Regions from separate parts of the Ferrimonas sp. SCSIO 43195 genome, predicted to be linked through region 3. Evidence: predicted binding sites of a transcription regulator. Region 3 holds the regulator's gene; each other region holds the start of a gene.
The links. Region 3 encodes MetJ, which represses methionine synthesis genes. Its sites were predicted from a motif close to TAGACGTCTAGACGTCTA; they were not measured.
Positions count from the first base shown of each region.

Region 1: a site for MetJ is predicted at 2,754-2,771, ahead of metK (methionine adenosyltransferase). Genes of this name have one in related genera too.
Region 2: a site for MetJ is predicted at 2,653-2,670, ahead of metA (homoserine O-succinyltransferase). Genes of this name have one in related genera too.

Region 1 is NZ_CP072679.1:502,907-508,987, forward strand. Features, by position in the region: gene J8Z22_RS02460 (ion transporter) at 1-237, opposite strand, end outside; gene J8Z22_RS02465 (hypothetical protein) at 257-1,402, opposite strand; gene metK (methionine adenosyltransferase) at 1,510-2,664, opposite strand; gene speE (polyamine aminopropyltransferase) at 3,216-4,076, shown strand; gene speA (biosynthetic arginine decarboxylase) at 4,090-5,988, shown strand.
Region 2 is NZ_CP072679.1:3,735,153-3,741,233, reverse strand. Features, by position in the region: gene J8Z22_RS17275 (sodium:alanine symporter family protein) at 1-403, shown strand, start outside; gene J8Z22_RS17270 (YbaY family lipoprotein) at 481-879, shown strand; gene ompW (outer membrane protein OmpW) at 1,124-1,753, shown strand; gene J8Z22_RS17260 (SDR family oxidoreductase) at 1,813-2,538, opposite strand; gene metA (homoserine O-succinyltransferase) at 2,704-3,633, shown strand; gene J8Z22_RS17250 (PAS domain-containing methyl-accepting chemotaxis protein) at 3,770-5,314, shown strand; gene J8Z22_RS17245 (NADPH-dependent FMN reductase) at 5,364-5,909, opposite strand.
Region 3 is NZ_CP072679.1:4,429,458-4,435,538, forward strand. Features, by position in the region: gene metL (bifunctional aspartate kinase/homoserine dehydrogenase II) at 1-614, opposite strand, end outside; gene metB (cystathionine gamma-synthase) at 626-1,771, opposite strand; gene metJ (met regulon transcriptional regulator MetJ) at 1,952-2,269, shown strand; gene J8Z22_RS20480 (porin family protein) at 2,388-2,945, opposite strand; gene J8Z22_RS20485 (malic enzyme-like NAD(P)-binding protein) at 3,207-4,454, opposite strand; gene rpmE (50S ribosomal protein L31) at 4,830-5,042, opposite strand; gene priA (primosomal protein N') at 5,298-6,081, shown strand, end outside.

The DNA of each region.
Region 1 (6,081 bases), 870 kb from region 3:
CGGCGAGGCCCACAATCGCAGCAGGTACTCGAAGGAGAACAGCAGGGTGAAGCCCCACTCGGCATAGCGGAACCAGGGGCCCCACTGGGCCTTGAGGGCATCGATGGAGTCGAGCATCACCACCACCACGCTCAGGCCGATGGTCAGCAGCAGCGCTATGTCGAAGCGCTTGCCCGCCGGGGTGTCGGTGCCGAAGATGACGTCGAAGACTCGCTCTTTTAAGCTGTTGTATTGCATGGAACAGGGGGTCTCAAGGTTAAAGGGCGGCAATGGCCTGGGTTAGCATCGCCTCAATTTGGCGGACGATGGCGGTTTCGGTTTCCCGGTCGTACTGGGCGATGCGCGGGGTGTGGATGTGGCCCACGCGCGTCGGGCTGCCCAGTTGATTGGCTAGCAACACGGCGCGGTAGCTGATCTCATTGGACAGGTAGCCGCCACCGGAACCGGACACTGAGGTTTGGCCATCCAGTTGCGCCAGGGAGTCCGGTTGCCACTGGCCTTTCTCCAGGGTGGCGATGTGGCGATTGTCGTTGATGGCCCAGGGGCCGTCGGCTTTTTGCATGGCGCTGACCGGCAGGGAGAACTCCACAAATTCCGGTCCGTTCAGCGGCTGGTCCAACAGCCGTGGCGGCAACGGTGCCTCTTTAGTGGCGCCGGTGAGCACATTGCGGTTGCCCGGTGCGGCGGCACTGCGGTTGCGACCGGGAAAGCGCTCAAGATCGAAATCGTCCCGGCCCATGGAGACTGTGGCCACCATGTCGACGTGCGGGTGGCGCAGATAGGGGGTCAGCAGCGATTCGATCATGCCCTGGTCGAAGTCCTCGAACCGTACCGGAATCATCGCCGTCTGAATCTGTGCCTTACGGCCGTTGAGCGTCAGGGTGCGGCCATCCAGCGCCAGCGCTGCCAGGCCGGAGGGGTTGGACTGATTCAGGTGGCGGTCGAGGAAAAAGGGATCGAAGCCGGTCACCAGGATTTTCACCTCGGCGTCGTCGTCGAAGTGGATGTCGCCGAAGCCTCGGGAGCTGCGCTCAAAGCCGTCGATTGCCGCCTGCGTTTGGGCGTCGCTGGCGCGAAAGGCCGGCGCTTGCTGCTTGAGGTCCCTGCGCAGTTGCAACCGGCTCCAGTACAGGGGCCGGTCATCCATGTGGCCGGACTGCACCAGTGTTACCGCCTGTCGCCATAACCTCTGGCCGGAGTCGGCTGCCGCCTGGCTCAGGCTGGCTTCGTTGCGGCTGCTGCGGTGTTGTACCACGCCGGTATCCAAGCTGGTCGCCAGTGGCGTTAATAGCTGCGGCAGCTGTTGGGCCACATCGGCCACTCGTTGCTCCTCTACATCCAGGGGCAGGGCAGACAAGGGCAGGCTGGTGCAGAGGGTCAGCAGGGTGGTGAGCAGGCGCATTGGGGACTCCGTGTCGGGGTGAGAACTGAGCAGTAAGGGTATCCTAGTTTGCCCTGAAAACGAAAAAGCCCCGGCCGTGGCCGGGGCTTGCTGTTTGTCGGGGCGGATTACAGGCCGGCGTCGGCGCGCAGGGCTTCCGCTTTGTCGGTTTGCTCCCAAGGGAACTCGACACGGCCGAAGTGACCGTAGGCTGCGGTCGGCGCGTAGATAGGACGCTCCAGCTTCAGCATCTCGATCAGGCCGTATGGGCGCAGGTCGAAGTGGCGACGAACCAGCTCGATCAGCTTCTCTTCTGGCAGCTTGCCAGTGCCGAAGGTTTCGATGCTGATGGAGGTGGGCTCTGCCACACCGATGGCGTAGGACACCTGAATTTCGCAGCGGTCGGCCAGGCCAGCGGCAACGATGTTCTTGGCCACATAGCGAGTGGCGTAGGCTGCGCTACGGTCTACCTTGGATGGATCTTTACCGGAGAAGGCACCGCCACCGTGACGCGCCATGCCGCCGTAGGTATCGACGATGATCTTACGGCCAGTCAGGCCACAGTCACCCATGGGACCACCGATAACGAAACGGCCGGTTGGGTTGATGTGGAACTTGGTGTCTTTGGTGATCCACTCGGTAGGCAGAACGGGCTTGATGATGGTGTCCATCACTCCGTCACGCAGATCGGCAGTGGAAACGCTGTCGCAGTGCTGAGTAGACAGTACTACGGCATCGATGCCAGCTACGGTACCGTCGGCGTTGTAGGCGAAGGTCACCTGAGACTTGGCGTCAGGACGCAACCAAGGCAGAGTGCCGTTCTTGCGAACTTCGGCTTGGCGCTTCACCAGACGGTGAGAGTAGGTGATAGGCGCTGGCATCAGTACGTCAGTTTCGTTGCTGGCGTAGCCGAACATCAGGCCCTGGTCACCGGCACCCTGCTCACGTGGGTCAGCTTTATCAACACCTTGGTTGATGTCTGGCGACTGTTTACCGATGGCAGACAGCACCGCACAGGAGTTGGCGTCGAAACCCATGTCGGAGTGGGTGTAGCCGATGTCACGGATGGTCTGACGGGTCACTTCTTCGATATCAACCCAGGCAGACGTGGTGATCTCGCCACCCACCATGACCATGCCGGTTTTAACATAGGTTTCGCAGGCGACGCGCGCTTTGGCGTCCTGAGCCAGGATGGCATCCAATACGGCATCAGAGATCTGGTCCGCGATTTTATCCGGATGGCCTTCAGAGACAGACTCTGAGGTAAATAGGTGACGTGCCATGGCAATCAACTCTCAAATTAGAAACAGGGGGCAGATGCTGGAAAGTGACGCTGCGACGCCTTGGTTTCAAGCTCGCAACATTAGACGCATCTACATCTAGACGGCTATTTTATGTGTTTGGATTTCAAAATCCAGTGAAGTACAGCATATTTTTTGCCGAATCTTGGTGGGCTTGTCAGTTTAACTTGCCAGTTGTGCCGAATTGGCCGGGGTTGTGGCCCGGTTCGATGGGGCTCGATGAGGGCCGGAAAAATTGCCGGGCGGGGTATGGTGCAAATGGAAAAATGGGAGTATAAAGCGCTCAGTGGCAACAGCCCCAATACTTACGATTAACTGACTGAGGTTTTATGGTTCTCGTGGCGTAAGCCGCTCAACCCTGATTGGCGTTGAAGCGGCATCCCGTAGGATAGGAATACATCTATGATCATCTCCCCTGTTTCAGGGCCTGTTCCGGCCCGCTCGCGACCCGTCACCTCTGTTGTATCTACACTGTCTTTGTCTCTGTGCCCCGGCGTGGGAGCATGGATGTTATCTGGTTCGGAGAGAGCGTCATGAGTGACACCCAATACCTAGAGACCCTGTACCCGGGGTATGGCCAACAGTTTGCTATGGACACGGTGTTGTTCCGTGCGCCGACTGAGCACCAAGAGTTGATCATCTTTGATAATGAACGCTTTGGTCGGGTGATGGCGCTGGACGGCATCATTCAGACCACCGAAGCCGATGAGTTTATCTATCACGAGATGCTGACCCATGTGCCGATTCTGGCCCATGGCAGTGCCAAGAAGGTGCTGATCATCGGCGGCGGCGATGGCGGCATGTTGCGCGAGGTGATCAAACACCAGGCGGTGGAGCGAGTGGTGCAGGTGGAGATCGACCATACGGTAATCGAGATGTGCAAGCAGCACCTGCCTAACCACAGCCAGGGTGCGTTTGACGATCCTCGGGTGGAGATCGTTATCGATGACGGCAAGGCGTTCGTGCTGGGCTGCCAGGAACAGTTCGACGTGATCATCTCCGACTGCACCGATCCCATCGGTCCCGGCGAAGCATTGTTTGAGTCCGATTTCTATAAAGGCTGTAAGCAGTGCCTGACCGAAGGCGGCATTTTTGTGGCTCAGAACGGCGTGCCCTTTATGCAACAGGGCGAAGCCGAGACCACCTACCAGCGCCTGGCGCCCTATTTTGCGGATCGTCACTTCTACGTGGCGGCGGTGCCCACCTACATCGGTGGCGCCATGAGTTTTGCCTGGGCCAGCGACAATGCCGCGGCCCGGCAGGTGGATGTGGAGCTTCTAAGCCAGCGATTTGCGGCGGCGAAGCTCGACACCCGTTACTACAACCCGGCCATTCATGTGGGCAGCTTTGCACTGCCACAATACCTGGTCGACCGTCTGGCTAAAGTCAGTTAGTTGGAGAGCGCCCGTGAGCTGGAGCGTCCAAGATGCGCAGCATCTTTATAATGTGCCCTATTGGGGACGTGGTTATTTTCAGATAAACGACGACGGACAGGTTGAGGTACGCCCCAACCCCGCCGAACCTGAGTGTAAGGTAGCGCTGACCCGATTGGCGGAGCAGCTGGCGACGGAGCGTGGCGCTCAGTTGCCGATGCTGGTGCGTTTTCCGCAGATTCTGCACTCCCAGGTGCAGGGGTTGTGCAGTGCCTTTACCACCGCCATCGACGATTATGGCTATCAGGGCCATTATCTGGCGGTGTACCCGATCAAGGTGAATCAGCAGCGCACCGTGGTGCAGGGGCTGCTGGCCGGTGGTGGCCAGTCTCTGGGGCTGGAAGCCGGTTCCAAACCGGAGTTGCTGGCGGTGCTGGCGATGGCCCAGGACAGCGCCCAGGTGATCGTCTGTAACGGTTACAAGGACCGCGAATACGTGCGCCTGGCCTTGCGCGGACAGCAGCTGGGTTACCAGGTGTTCCTGGTGATCGAGAAGATGTCGGAGCTGAAGCTGGTGTTGGAGGAAGCCCGCGAGCTGGGGGTGACTCCGCTGCTGGGGGTGCGAGCCCGCCTGGCGTCCCAGGGCAAGGGCAAGTGGCAGGCGTCCGGGGGCGAAAAGTCCAAGTTCGGCCTGTCGGCGGCGCAGATTCTGAAGCTGGTGGAGACCCTGCGTGAGGCCAATCGCCTCGATTGCCTGCAGTTGCTGCACTTCCATCTCGGCTCTCAGATTGCCAGCATTCGCGACATTCAGAAGGGGCTGACCGAGTGCGGCCGCTTCTATATGGAGCTGCGCAAACTGGGGGCGCCGATCACCACGGTGGACGTGGGTGGCGGCCTCGGGGTGGATTACGAAGGAACTCGCAGCCAGAGCAATTGCTCGGTGAACTACTCGCTGCAGGAGTACGCCAACAACGTGGTGTACGCCATCGGCGACGTCTGCCGCCAGTACCATCTGCCACACCCCAGGCTGATCTCCGAGTCCGGCCGGGCCATGACCGCGCACCATGCGGTGCTGATTGCCGATGTGATCGGGGTCGAGGCCTATGAGCCGGAGACGCTGCCGGCGCCGGGTACCGGCGCACCGCTGGTGCTGAAGAACATGTGGCAGACCCTGGAGGACGTTCGTGAGCACACCGATGCTCGGGCCCTGGGGGAGATTTACCACGATACGGTGAATGATCTGGCGGATGTGCACGCCAAGTACAACTACGGGCTGCTGGATCTGTCCCAGCGGGCGTGGGCGGAGCAGGTGCACCTGCAGGTGTGCTATCAGGTGTCGCGGGAGTTGTCGCCCAAGAACCGCTCTCACCGGCCGATCATCGACGAGCTGAACGAGAAGCTGGCGGATAAGTTCTTCGTTAACTTTTCTCTGTTTCAGTCGTTGCCGGATGCCTGGGGCATCGACCAGGTGTTTCCGGTGTTGCCGCTGTCGGGGCTGGACACCAAGCCGGACCGGCGGGCGGTGATACTGGACATCACCTGTGATTCCGATGGCACCATCGATCAGTATGTGGATGGTCAGGGGATTGAAACCACTCTGCCGATGCCCACATGGAGTGCCGAGCACCCGTACCACGTGGCGTTTTTCATGGTCGGGGCCTACCAGGAGATCCTGGGGGACATGCATAACCTGTTTGCCGATACCGACGTGGTGGACATCAAACTGGATGAGCGGGGCAATGCCGAGGTGGTGGAGTACCTGCAGGGCACCCAGGTCAATGAGGTGCTGGAGTACGTCAACCTGGATCCCCAGTGGATGTTGACCCGCTATCAGCAGCGACTGGAGCAGTGTCGGCTTGCCGAGGACGTGCGTGAGCAGGCGCTTATGGAGCTGGAACAGGGGCTGATTGGCTATACCTATCTGGAATCCTGAGTGAATTTGCTCGAGTGACTCGCTGAAATAGCACTATAAACGGCCGAAAGGCCGTTTTTTTATGGGAATGATTTGCTAAGGCGGTCACAAATG
Region 2 (6,081 bases), 690 kb from region 3:
CGTGACCGGCGCCTGGCAGGGGGAGCTGGCCGGAGCGGCCATGACGTCGTCGGCCTTTACCTCCGGCCTGTCGGCGACAGTGGGCCAGCAGGTGATTACCCTGGCGCTGTTGTTTTTCGCTTTTACCACCATCCTGGGCTGGAACTACTACGGCGAGCGGGCCGTGCTGTTTCTGTGGGGCGAACGCGCCCGCTTGCCTTACCGCTGGTGCTTTGTGGCGCTGGTGGCCGTGGGTGGCCTGCTGCAACTGGACATGATCTGGCTGCTGGCGGATGTGGTGAATGGTTTGATGGCGGTACCGAACCTGATTGCGCTGCTGTTGCTGCGTAAAGAGGTGGTGGCTGACACCCTGGCTTACTTCGCCGCCCGTCAGCCTGTGACCGGTGTTCAACAGCCCGGCTAGAGGGGCTGAGCGCTGCGGCGACTGTTCGCCGCAGCGCAGATTTGGTATAAAGGCTCCAGATAACTGGAGCTTTTTCTATGTATAAATCCTTGCTGACTGCGGTGTTACTGTTGGTGTTGACCGGCTGCGTTACCGTGAGCGGACCTGAGCTTGAGCATCAGGATATGGTGAGTGTGGCAGGCCTGGCCGGTGCCAACGGGGTGACCACCCTGCCTCAGGAGGCGGTGATTACCGTGGCCATTATTGATGCCAAGGTACCGGGGAGTATCCTGGCGCAAAAACGTTTCAGTGTCGCCAAGCTGCCGGCGTTGTTCAAATTTCAGCTGCCTAAGGAGAGCATCGATGATGATGCCGACTACGTGGTGGTGGCGATGTTAAAAATTAAAGACAAGTTGGTACTGCAGACCTATCAGCGCTACCCGGTGATCACCAATGGCGAAGAGGTGGCTACGGTGACCATGGAGGTGCTGCGCTGATCGCGGTTCGAGGCGGATTCTTGAGACTCGCAAATTTTGCGCCAAGGCACCTTTCGGTGCCTTTTTTGTTGTTCGAAAGTGAGCCTGGTCACTTTTCACGATCAAAAAAAGCTGCTAGGGCGCAATTAGCAAATCAAAGCCTGTTTTAGATCAAAAAATCAATACCTCTTAGTTGTTACATTCCTTCGCAACTTGTTGGGAAACCGCATGAATTTGGTTTCCGAGTTTTCATGGAGTGAGAATAATGATGAAACAAACCCTCGTAGCCGCCCTGGTTCTGGCTTCCCTGTCTGCCCCAGCCTTTGCCGCCCGCGAAGCCGGTGATTTTATTGTCCGCGCCGGTTGGGCTCAGGTGAATCCCGATGAATCCTCCCCGGATGTGGCCGGTCAAGGTTCCTTTACTGTGGATGAAGACAACCAACTGGGTCTGAACTTTACCTACATGCTGACCGACGCCTGGGCCATTGAGGTGCTGGCAGCCAGCCCGTTTAAGCACGATGTGGGTCTGGAAAAGGTCGGCAAAATTGCCGAAGTCACCCATCTGCCGCCGACGGTCATGGCCCAGTACTACTTCGGCAGTGGCAACTTGCGTCCTTATGTGGGTGCAGGTATCAACTACACCTATTTCTGGGATGAGGAGTTTACCAACGATCTGGGCGGCGCCCTGACCGATTTGGAAGCATCGGATTCCTGGGGCCTGGCGGGTCAGGTGGGCATCGATTATGAAATCAACAGCAACTGGCTGGTGAATGCCTCCATCTGGTACATCGACATTCAGACCGACGTGGAATTCAAGCTGGCCGGGGATGATGTGAAGATCAAAACCGACATCGATCCCTGGGTGTACATGGTGTCTGTGGGTTACAAGTTCTGATTGCCATTCGAGCAATGAACAACGCCGGCGTATGCCGGCGTTTTTTTTTGGCCCTGAGATTACTTGTATTTGCGCTTGTTGTAGATGAACTCAGGCAACCAACGACCCAGCCAGGCGATCAGTCGCCAGCGGCGAGTGACGTAGCTGGTGTGGCGGGCTCGTTTCAGATCTTTGAGGATCTGGGTGGCCATGGTGTTGAGGTTTGAGCCCCAGGCCTTGCTGCCCCGAGCCTGCATCTTTTCCATGAACCCCAGCCGCAGGTCGCTGATGGTGATCGGCAGTTTCAGTCGCTGGGCATGCAGTCTCAGTCCCTGCAGGTAGTTTTGTTGAAACGCCTTACTGGCGTGGAAGGCACTGCTGGCGCCGCCGCGCTCGCCGGCGATGGAGGTAATGGCGGCCAGTTGGCCGTATTTCTGCTCGCGAAATTCGGCAAAGGCGGCGTTGGCCAGGGCGGTGAAACCGGTGACGTTGACCTCCAGTACCTGTCGATCGGCGGCCCAGGGCAGATCCAGCTCCTGGTGGGAGGCGGCGGTGTTGATGATCACCAGCTGAACCCCGTCAAACTGCTGCCACAGGCTCTGCAGCGCCGCGCGGCTGGCGTCGGCGTCGAAGATGTTAATCTCTCTGGCTAACGTGTTGTCCGGCAGCTTGTCCAGGGTCGGGGCCAGGGCATCGAGATCGGCGGCCAGCAGACCCAGGCGAACCCCTTCACTGGCCAGCTTGTGGGCCAGCATCTGACTGAGGCCGGCATTGGCGCCGACGATAATGGCGGAGAGTTGGCTCATATCGACCTTCATTTCATTCTAAGTAGCGGAATGATAGCAGTTATTGCGCCTGGCTTCTGCGGCTAACCCGGGTCGTCAATGGCAGGATGTCGATTTTTTGGCTGTCTGGAGTTGTAGCCGTCTAGATGTCTTGGTATAACAGGGTATCAAGTGAGGAGAGGTGCCATGCCAGTCAGAATACCCAGTCGTTTGCCCGCATCGGAAATTTTGCGCAGCGAGAACATCTTTGTCATGTCCGATGAGCGGGCCGAATCACAGGACATTCGGCCTCTTAAGCTACTGATCCTCAACCTGATGCCCAATAAAATTGAAACGGAAACTCAGTTGTTGCGGTTGTTGGGTAACTCGCCGTTACAGGTGGATGTCGAGTTGCTGCGGATTCACCGCAAGCCTTCCAAGCACACCTCCATTGACCACATGGACGATTTTTATCGTGATTTCGATGAGGTGCGGGACAACAACTACGATGGCCTGATCATCACCGGGGCGCCGCTGGGCAACATCGAGTTCGAGCAGGTCAGTTATTGGAATGAGATCTGTGAAATCATTCAGTGGTCGCAACAGCGGGCGACCTCGGTGTTGTTTTTGTGCTGGGCGGCTCATGCGGCTCTGTATCACTTGTATGGCATTAAACGGTACCTGCGGGACGATAAGATCTCCGGGGTCTTTCGTCATCGCCGGGTGCACAGCCATGTGCCGTTGCTGAGGGGGTTCGACGACGAATTCTGGGTACCGCACTCCCGTTACGCCCAGGTCAGCCTGGACCGGCTTAAGGCCCACGACCAGTTGCAGGTGTTGGCAGAATCCGATGAGGCCGGGGCCTACCTGGTTGTCAGTGAGGACAACCGCAACCTGTTTGTCACCGGTCATCCCGAGTACACCCGCACCACATTGCAGGATGAGTATCGACGCGACAGAGCCGCCGGTGGCAGTCCTCAGGTGCCGAAAAACTACTACCCCAAGGATGATCCAACCCAGCCGCCCCACGCCCGTTGGCATGCCCATGGCGCCTTGTTGATCAGCAACTGGCTTAACTATTGTGTCTATCAGCAAACCCCCTACGATCTGAATTCACTTCATCAAAAAACCGAATAAAACCACTGATAAATATGGTTTTTTAAACTAGGGGCGGAAAAAGATTTCCGCCCCTAACAGATGGCGCTATCCCTTGGCAATAGGTAAAATGTGACCCGAGTAGACATTGGATAATTAACTACAGGATGTAGGTCACATGAGACGAGAGCGTTCCGTCGTCAACGAAGAAGTCGTGGTTCCTCAGGGACAGGAGTTGGTCTCCACTACCGATTTGCGTGGTGTCATCACCTACGCAAATCCGGCGTTTATCGACATCAGCGGTTTCAGTGAGCAGGAGCTCATCGGCCACAATCATAATCTGGTCCGCCATCCGGACATGCCACCGCAGGCCTTCGACGAATTGTGGCAGAAACTGAAAGCCCAACAGCCTTGGCGGGGCATCGTGAAAAACCGCACCAAAGATGGCCGTTACTACTGGGTGGATGCCTTTGTAACGCCGATCTTTGAGCATGGTCAGGTGGTGGGGTACCAATCGGTGCGGCGGGCGACCAGCGCCAATCTCAAGCATCGGGCCACGGCATTGTATCGGCGCCTGTCGGCGGGAAAATCCCTGTCCCGCCATCTGACTCTGGCTCAGAAACGCTGGCTCAGCGGTGTCATTCTGACTCTGGGATTTGTCGGGGTCGCCTGGCTGTTCCAGCCCTGGGTGGTACTGTGTGGCCTGCTGATGGTGGCGTCGATGCTGGCGTTGTTCTTTGATGAGGCGTTTCGAGTGCCGGCGCAGTTGGAAGCACTGAAACAGGAGTACGACAGCGTCAGTCGTTATCTGTTTTCCGGCCACGGCAGCAGCAGCATTCTCGATTTTCAGTTACAGCTTTCCCAAGCCAGAATGACCGGCGTGCTGGGGCGGACCCGTGATGCCGCCGGGCAACTGGATGCCATGTCCAATACTCTGGTGGCCATGAGTGAACAGGCCAAAGGTGGGGTTCAGCAGGAAAATACCCGCCTGGATCAGATTGCCACTGCGGTGGAGCAGATGAACGTCTCGGTCACCGAGATCGCTTCCTGTGCCGAGGAGTCGGCGGCCAGCACCGAGCAGTCGCGGCAGTATTGTCGGGCGGCTCGGACCGGTATGCTCGACAGCCGTGACAAGATCGTCGATCTGGCCCGGGAGGTGGAAGCGGCGGCAACCCATGCCTCAGTGTTGCACGGTGAAGCGGAGAAGGTGGCCATCGCCATGAATGAGATCGATGGCATTGCCGAGCAAACCAACCTGCTGGCCCTGAATGCGGCCATTGAAGCGGCCCGGGCGGGTGAGCAGGGACGGGGGTTTGCGGTGGTGGCCGATGAGGTGCGGGCGTTGTCCAATCGCACTCAGCAAGCCACCACCCAGATCACCAACAACATCGACGGGATGCACTCGACCCTGAAGCAGTGGGTGGAAAAGATGCAGCACAATCATCAGTTGGCCGAACGCTGCGCCCAGGCCGCCGATGCCAGTGCCGCCGAAATAGAGCAGATCAACAGCCACATCGATCTGGCCTACAACCTGGCCGGACAAAATGCCACCGCGGCGGTGCAGCAGCGCCAGGCGGTGAATGAGATCTCCACCAGCCTGGCGGAGATTCAGGAGTTGACTTTTGGCAACCTGGAAACCACTGAGCAGGTGGAGGCGTGCAGTCAGACCTTGCAACAGCAGGTGGGGGTCATCGGCTCGTTGCATTTGAGTTTTAATCAATAGCCCGCTCTGCGAGGCAAATCAGCGGGGGCGACCCCGCTTTTTTTGTGGCTCAGGTATGAACCATCTGTTTGAGGCTGCGCATCTGGCTCTGCACCAGCTCTACCAGTTTGGGGTCATTGAGGCGCCCCTGGGAGTCGAAGGCGTGATGGGCCTCACTGAGCATGATCTCCGGTTTGTTCAGTACCCAGGCATTGAGGAACACCATCACCTGGCGCAAATGGTACTGGCAGCGACAGGTGCCCATTCGTCCCGGACTGGCGCCCATGATGGCGATGGGTTTGTTATGAAAACCATGGGGCTGATAGCGTGACAGCCAGTCGATGGCATTTTTCAGGACTCCGGGAATGGAGTAGTTGTACTCCGGGGTGACGATCAGGATGGCGTCGGCACCAATCAGCAGTTGGTGAAGCCGGTCGACACTGGTGGGAAAACCGGCGTTTTGCCGATCCTCATTGAACAGCGGCAGGTCGCTGAGATCGCCATGGCGGAAGCTCAACTCTTTGGGGGCCAACTCGATGGCCTGGTGCAGCAGTTTTTTGTTTAAAGATTGTTGCCGAAGGCTGCCACACAGGGCAACCACATTGATGGTGTCCATATCATCACTCCTGAAGGGGAATCCACTCAGTGTAGCCGCTGAGTGGTACGGCGGCAGGATTCGGGCAGTGAATCCGGTCACGGAACCGATGTTTATATTAGAATTGGCTAATTCTAATTGTTATCTTATTGCTAATAGGCCTGGTAGCCATCGCCTTTTGGACAAGGATAGA
Region 3 (6,081 bases):
ATCAAAGTGGCGCTGTAATCGGAACCGTTGCGCCCCAACAACCGGGTGCGGCCGCCGCCATCACTGCCGTAATAGCCGGTGATCACCAGCCGCTGATTGGGGCGCTCGGCCAGACAGCGGTGCAACCGCTGTGCCGACCCCGCCCAATCCGGCTGTGGCTGTACCCCGGCGTGCAGAATCAGGAAATCACGGGCATCCAGTGCCGTGGCGGGTGCCCCCTGCTGACACAACAACGCCGCCAGCAACCGCGCTGACCACAACTCACCAAAAGCCTGAACCTCGGCACCGTCGACGCCCTGACTTTGCAGCAACTGCTGCAACTGCCGCTGATCCGCGTCCAAGGCCGCTGCCAGGCCGGCGCCCTGCTCACCGAGCAGGGCCTGCACCAGTTGCTGCTGGAAGCCGATCACCGCCTCCAGCTCCGGCTGCCAGGCCAGATCGCTGCTGGCCAGAGCCACCAGTTTCAACAGCGCGTTAGTGGTCTTACCCGCCGCCGACACCACCACCAGATCGCCACACTGGCCCTGGGTTTGAATGACGTGGGCCACTCGCCGATAGCACTCGGCATCGGCCAGGCTGGATCCCCCGAATTTATGAAGCTGCTTACCGCTCACTCTGCTGCTCCTTATCCCAGTGCCTGACTCAGATCCGCCACCAAATCCTCGCTGTCTTCAATGCCGACCGACAAACGAATCAGAGTCTCCTCGATGCCGGCAGCCACACGGGCCTCGGGATCCATGGCCGCATGGGTCATGGTGGCAGGGTGTGCCACCAGGCTCTCGACCCCGCCCAGGCTTTCCGCCAGCGAGAACAGTTGCAAGCGACTGAGGAAGGCGCGCACTTCGGTTTCGCCCCCCTTAAGCTCAAAACTGAGCATGGCGCCGAAGCCGGATTGCTGACGCCGGGCCAACTCATGACCGGGGTGGCTTTCCAGTCCGGGATAGTGCACTCGGGCCACCGCCGGGTGCGCCTGCAACAGCGCCACCACCGCTTCGGCGTTGGCCTGGTGCTGCTTCATCCGCAATGGCAGGGTTCGAAGGCCACGCAGGGTCAGGAAACTGTCGAACGGCGCACCGGTGATCCCCAGGCAGTTGCCCCACCAGGCCAGTGACTCTGCCAACTCCGGGTCTTTGGCCACCACCGCGCCGCCCACCACATCGGAGTGGCCGTTGATGTACTTGGTGGTGGAGTGAATGACAATGTCGGCCCCCAGAGTCAACGGCTGCTGCAGCACCGGCGACAGGAAGGTGTTGTCGGCCACCACCAGGGCACCGACGGCCTTGGCCTGCCGAGACACGGTCTCCACATCCACCACCCGCAGCAGCGGGTTGCTTGGAGTTTCCAGCCACACCATTTTCGGATTCAACGCCAATGCCTGCGCTAGGGCGGCTTCGTCGCCTTGATCGACCACCGACAACTCGAAGGCACCTTTGGCCGCCAGGTTAGTAAACAGACGGTAGCTGCCGCCATAACAGTCGTGGGGCACCACCAGGCGCTCGCCGGGCTTCAGCAGGCTGACCGCCAGGGTCACTGCCGCCATGCCGGTGGCGGTGATCACCGCATCGTGACCTTGCTCCAGCTGGGCAATCGCCGACGCCAGGGTGTCCCGGGTCGGGTTGCCGGAGCGGGTGTAGTCGTACTGGCGGGGCTGGTTGAAGTCCGCAAAGGTGTAGTTGCTGGACAGGTAGATGGGTGGCACCACGGCGCCATGAGTCAGATCGCTGTCGATGCCCTCACGGGCGGCAATGGTGGCTGGCTTTGGGGTACTCATCCGTGGCTCCTGATTATTCTGTGATCGCAAGATGTCTGGACGTCCAAAGTAACCAATCTAAATTTGGGCGTCAAGGCGTTTAGACGTCTAAACGTTTATAGGTTAAGATGTCGACAAGTTGACTCCACCGCCGGAGTCGTTAAAATTTGCCCCGTTAACTTACGTTTAAGGCAGCTAAGAATGAGCACAGAGTGGAGTGGTGAATACATCAGCCCGTACGCAGAGCACGGGAAAAAGAGTGAACAGGTGAAGAAAATCACCGTGTCCATCCCCTTGGGTGTGTTGAAATTGCTGACCGACGAGCGTACCCGACGCCAGGTCGGAAACCTGCGTCACGCCACCAACAGCGAGCTGCTGTGCGAGGCGTTTCTGCACGCCTTCACCGGTCAACCGCTGCCGGTCGATGAGGATCTGAGAAAGGATCGCCCCGACACCATTCCCGCTGCCGCCAAAGAGCAGATGGAAGCACTGGGCATCACCTGGGAAGATCTGGACTGATTGCTGTCTGGCATCACAGCAATGCGGCCGCCACTGGGGCCGTTTTCGCTGCCCGCCAGCCTTGCTGAGCTGAATACAAAAAAGGGGGCCTGATGGCCCCCTTTTGATTGCAGACTGTTTAGAACTGGTAGTGCAGGCCCAGGTTGATCTGGGACAGATCAGTATCGATCTCAATACGACTGAAGTCTTCGTGCTCCAGATCGCCGCTCATAGACTCATAACCCAGACGCAGGTTGAGGTTGTCGGTCAGGGCCGCGTTCACCCCCAGGCCCCACATAAAGCCGACACCGTAGAAATCCTGATCGCCAAGGCGGGTATCGACACTCACCAGCATGCTGGCCAGGCCCAGTTTGCCGTAGACCGAGAAGGTGTCATTGATAACAGCGGTAAACTTCGGCGCAATGGTGAACGCCGCGGCATAGGCTTCGTCTTCATCTTCCAGCTTGTAGTCGCTGGTCACGAACAGCGTCGATTCCAATCCGAACCACTCGTTGAAGTTGTAGCCGCCGTAGGCACCAAAGCCCGCTTCCGACTTATCAAAATCTTCCACTTCCAGGGTGGTGCTGCTGACAAAACCGCCCACATAGAAGCCGGTCTGATCCACTGCCGCCATAGCGGCGCTGGAGCCCAACATGGCCAGCAACACCAACCCGGAACCGATTGTTCTTTTCATCATCTCTCCAAATACCATCGGGGTTAATCCGATAAGATATCATGAGCGAGTGCAATCAATTAAACAATTTAAACATGTAAATCAGTAACTTATTATTAATAACGACAGACTTTGCATCCGCACTGAATAGCCATGCACAGCGAATTCTGCCGCCGATGCTGTCGCACTGAGGCCTGCCGACCAATTCACCGCCAGTGACAAGGTGGGGTGTTACTCAAAAAAAAAGGCAGCGCCCTGCGCTGCCTCAATTGTCGCCGGTCGGCGTTAATCGATCATGTAGTGGTCCGGCAGGGTCTCGATCTCCGCCACACCGGACTCAATGGCCGCCTGGGCCACCGCCTTGGCCACTCGAGGCAGCAGGCGTGGATCCATCGGCTTGGGCAGCACGTATTCGGCACCAAAGCTAAGGCTGCTGACCTGGTAGGCATCCAGTACCGACTGCGGTACCGGCTCCTTGGCCAGTTCACGAATCGCTTCCACCGCCGCCACCTTCATCTCGTCGTTGATGGCCCGGGCACGAACGTCCAGGGCACCACGGAAGATGAACGGGAAGCACAGCACGTTGTTGACCTGGTTCGGGTAGTCGCTGCGACCGGTTCCCATGATCACATCCGGGCGTGCGGCCTTGGCCAGCTCGGGACGAATCTCCGGATCCGGGTTGGAGCAGGCAAACAGCACCGGCTTGTCGCCCATCAACTTAACCTGCTCTTCGGTCAGCAGATCCGGGCCAGACACCCCCACAAACACGTCGGCATCCTGAATCACATCTGTCAGGGTGCGCTTATCGGTGTTGTTGGCAAACAGCTTCTTATACTCGTTGAGGTCATCGCGACGGGTGTGAATCACCCCTTTGCGATCCAACATGTAGATTTTTTCGCGCACGGCGCCGCACTTAATCAGCAACTCCATGCAGGCAATGGCCGCCGCACCGGCGCCCAGGCAGATGATGGTGGATTCTTCCAGCTTCTTGCCCTGAATCTCCAACGCGTTGAGCATGCCCGCCGCGGTCACAATGGCGGTGCCGTGCTGGTCATCGTGGAACACCGGTACCTGGCAGCGCTCAACCAGCTGCTTCTCGATTTCAAAACACTCCGGTGCCTTGATGTCTTCCAGGTTGATGCCGCCGAAGGTGTCGGCAATGTTGGCGACGGTATCGATAAACTCTTCCTGAGTGCGGTGCTTCACCTCAATGTCGATGGAATCGATATTGGCGAAACGCTTAAACAGCAGAGACTTGCCTTCCATTACCGGTTTCGAGGCCAGAGGGCCCAGGTTGCCCAGACCCAGAATCGCGGTGCCGTTGGTGATCACCGCAACCAGATTGCCTTTGTTGGTGTATTTATAAGCATCTGCAGGGTTGGAGGCGATTTCACGAACCGGTTCAGCAACACCCGGGCTGTATGCCAAAGCCAGATCGTGTTGTGTTTCCGCTGGCTTTGTCAGGGCAATACTGATTTTGCCGGCAACGGGTTGGGCGTGATATTCGAGCGCTTGTTCGCGGAGGTCTGCCATTCTCTTAATTCCAGTCACTACATTTATTTTAAGGGAGGGGTACAGTCGCATGAAACCTTACTCCTCTGGCCTGAATTTGCAACCGATGTTGTCATTAGCGCTTGATATAACAGGCAATTCCGACCAGTTTCATTGCCAACAAGGCAAAAGTAACAAAATACTCATGCATCGTTCAGTAAAAGTGACTAAATGAAAAAATAAACTAATTCAGCACTGACAGTAATATAGGGAAAAATGTCAGTTTAAAGGCGAGTTTTGGCTATTTGAATGGTAAAAAAGACTGACCAATTTAAATAGTCTGTTTGGGTCGAATTTATTTCAGACCTCAACGAAAAAGGGCACCCAATGGGTGCCCTTTTCCTAAAACGGGTCGGCTTACTTGGAAGACAGCGCGCCGAAACGTTTCTTGAACTTGTCCACACGGCCGCCGGTGTCCAGAACTTTCTGCTTACCGGTGTAGAATGGGTGACAAGAAGAACATACGTCCAGGTGCAGATCTTTACCTACGGTAGAACGAGTCTTGATTACGTTACCGCAAGAGCAAGTAGCATTGATTTCAGCGTACTCTGGGTGAATACCTTGTTTCATTGGGAAAACCTCAGTTAAGGCCGTATCGCTATCCGATCCAAAGCCGGACACCATACGTCGTTATTGACAATTTTAAGGCGCGTAATGGTACATGATGTAACCAACCGCCGCAAGCATCAATCCGCCTCCATAGTATCATTGTTCCAGCTCTGATAGGGTAGTCAGGCGCCGTGGTAGGATCCCTGCGATGGCAGCAAAAACCGGGTCCCGCCAGCACCCGGATCGCCCATGCCGCTACTATAATGAGACAGCTCAGTGTACATTCAGGTCGCCCTGCCCGTTCCCCTTCGCCAACTGTTCAGCTATTTACCTGCTGCTGACCAACCACTGCCGCAGCCCGGCTGTCGGGTCGAAGTGCCGTTTGGCCGTCAATCGATGGTCGGCGTGGTGGTGACCATCAGTGACCACAGCGATCTGCCGGACAACAAACTGAAACCCATCGACCGGGTGCTGGACCCGGCGCCGGTGCTGGACGACACCCTGTGGCAGTTGTCCCGCCTGGCGGCGCGGTATTATTGCAGCCCCATAGGCATGGTACTGAATCAGCTGCTGCCGGTGAAACTGCGACAGGGAGAGTCGGCGCAGCCACAGCCGATCAAGCTGTGGCAACTGACCGAGGCCGGCCGCCGCGCCGACCTCGATGGCCTTAAACGCGCCTTTCAGCAGCAACGCCTGCTGGCCTACCTGCAGACCCAGACTCAGATCGCCGACGGCGACGTCAGCAAACTGGAATTCAGTCGCCAGGCACTGAAGGCCCTGGCCGATAAGGGCTTGATCGAGGCCGGCGAACGAGCCTTGAGTTTCGATACCGACTGGCACCAACAAGTCACGCTGGGTGAGACGCCGCAGGTACTGAACCGGGAGCAAGCGGTGGCGGTCGCGGCCATTAGCGGCGATCTGGATCATTTCGGCGCCTATCTACTGGAAGGGGTCACCGGCTCCGGCAAGACCGAGGTCTATCTGCACCTGATGGAGCCGATTCTTCGAGCCGGCAAAACCGTGTTGGTACTGGTGCCTGAGATCGGCCTGACCCCGCAGA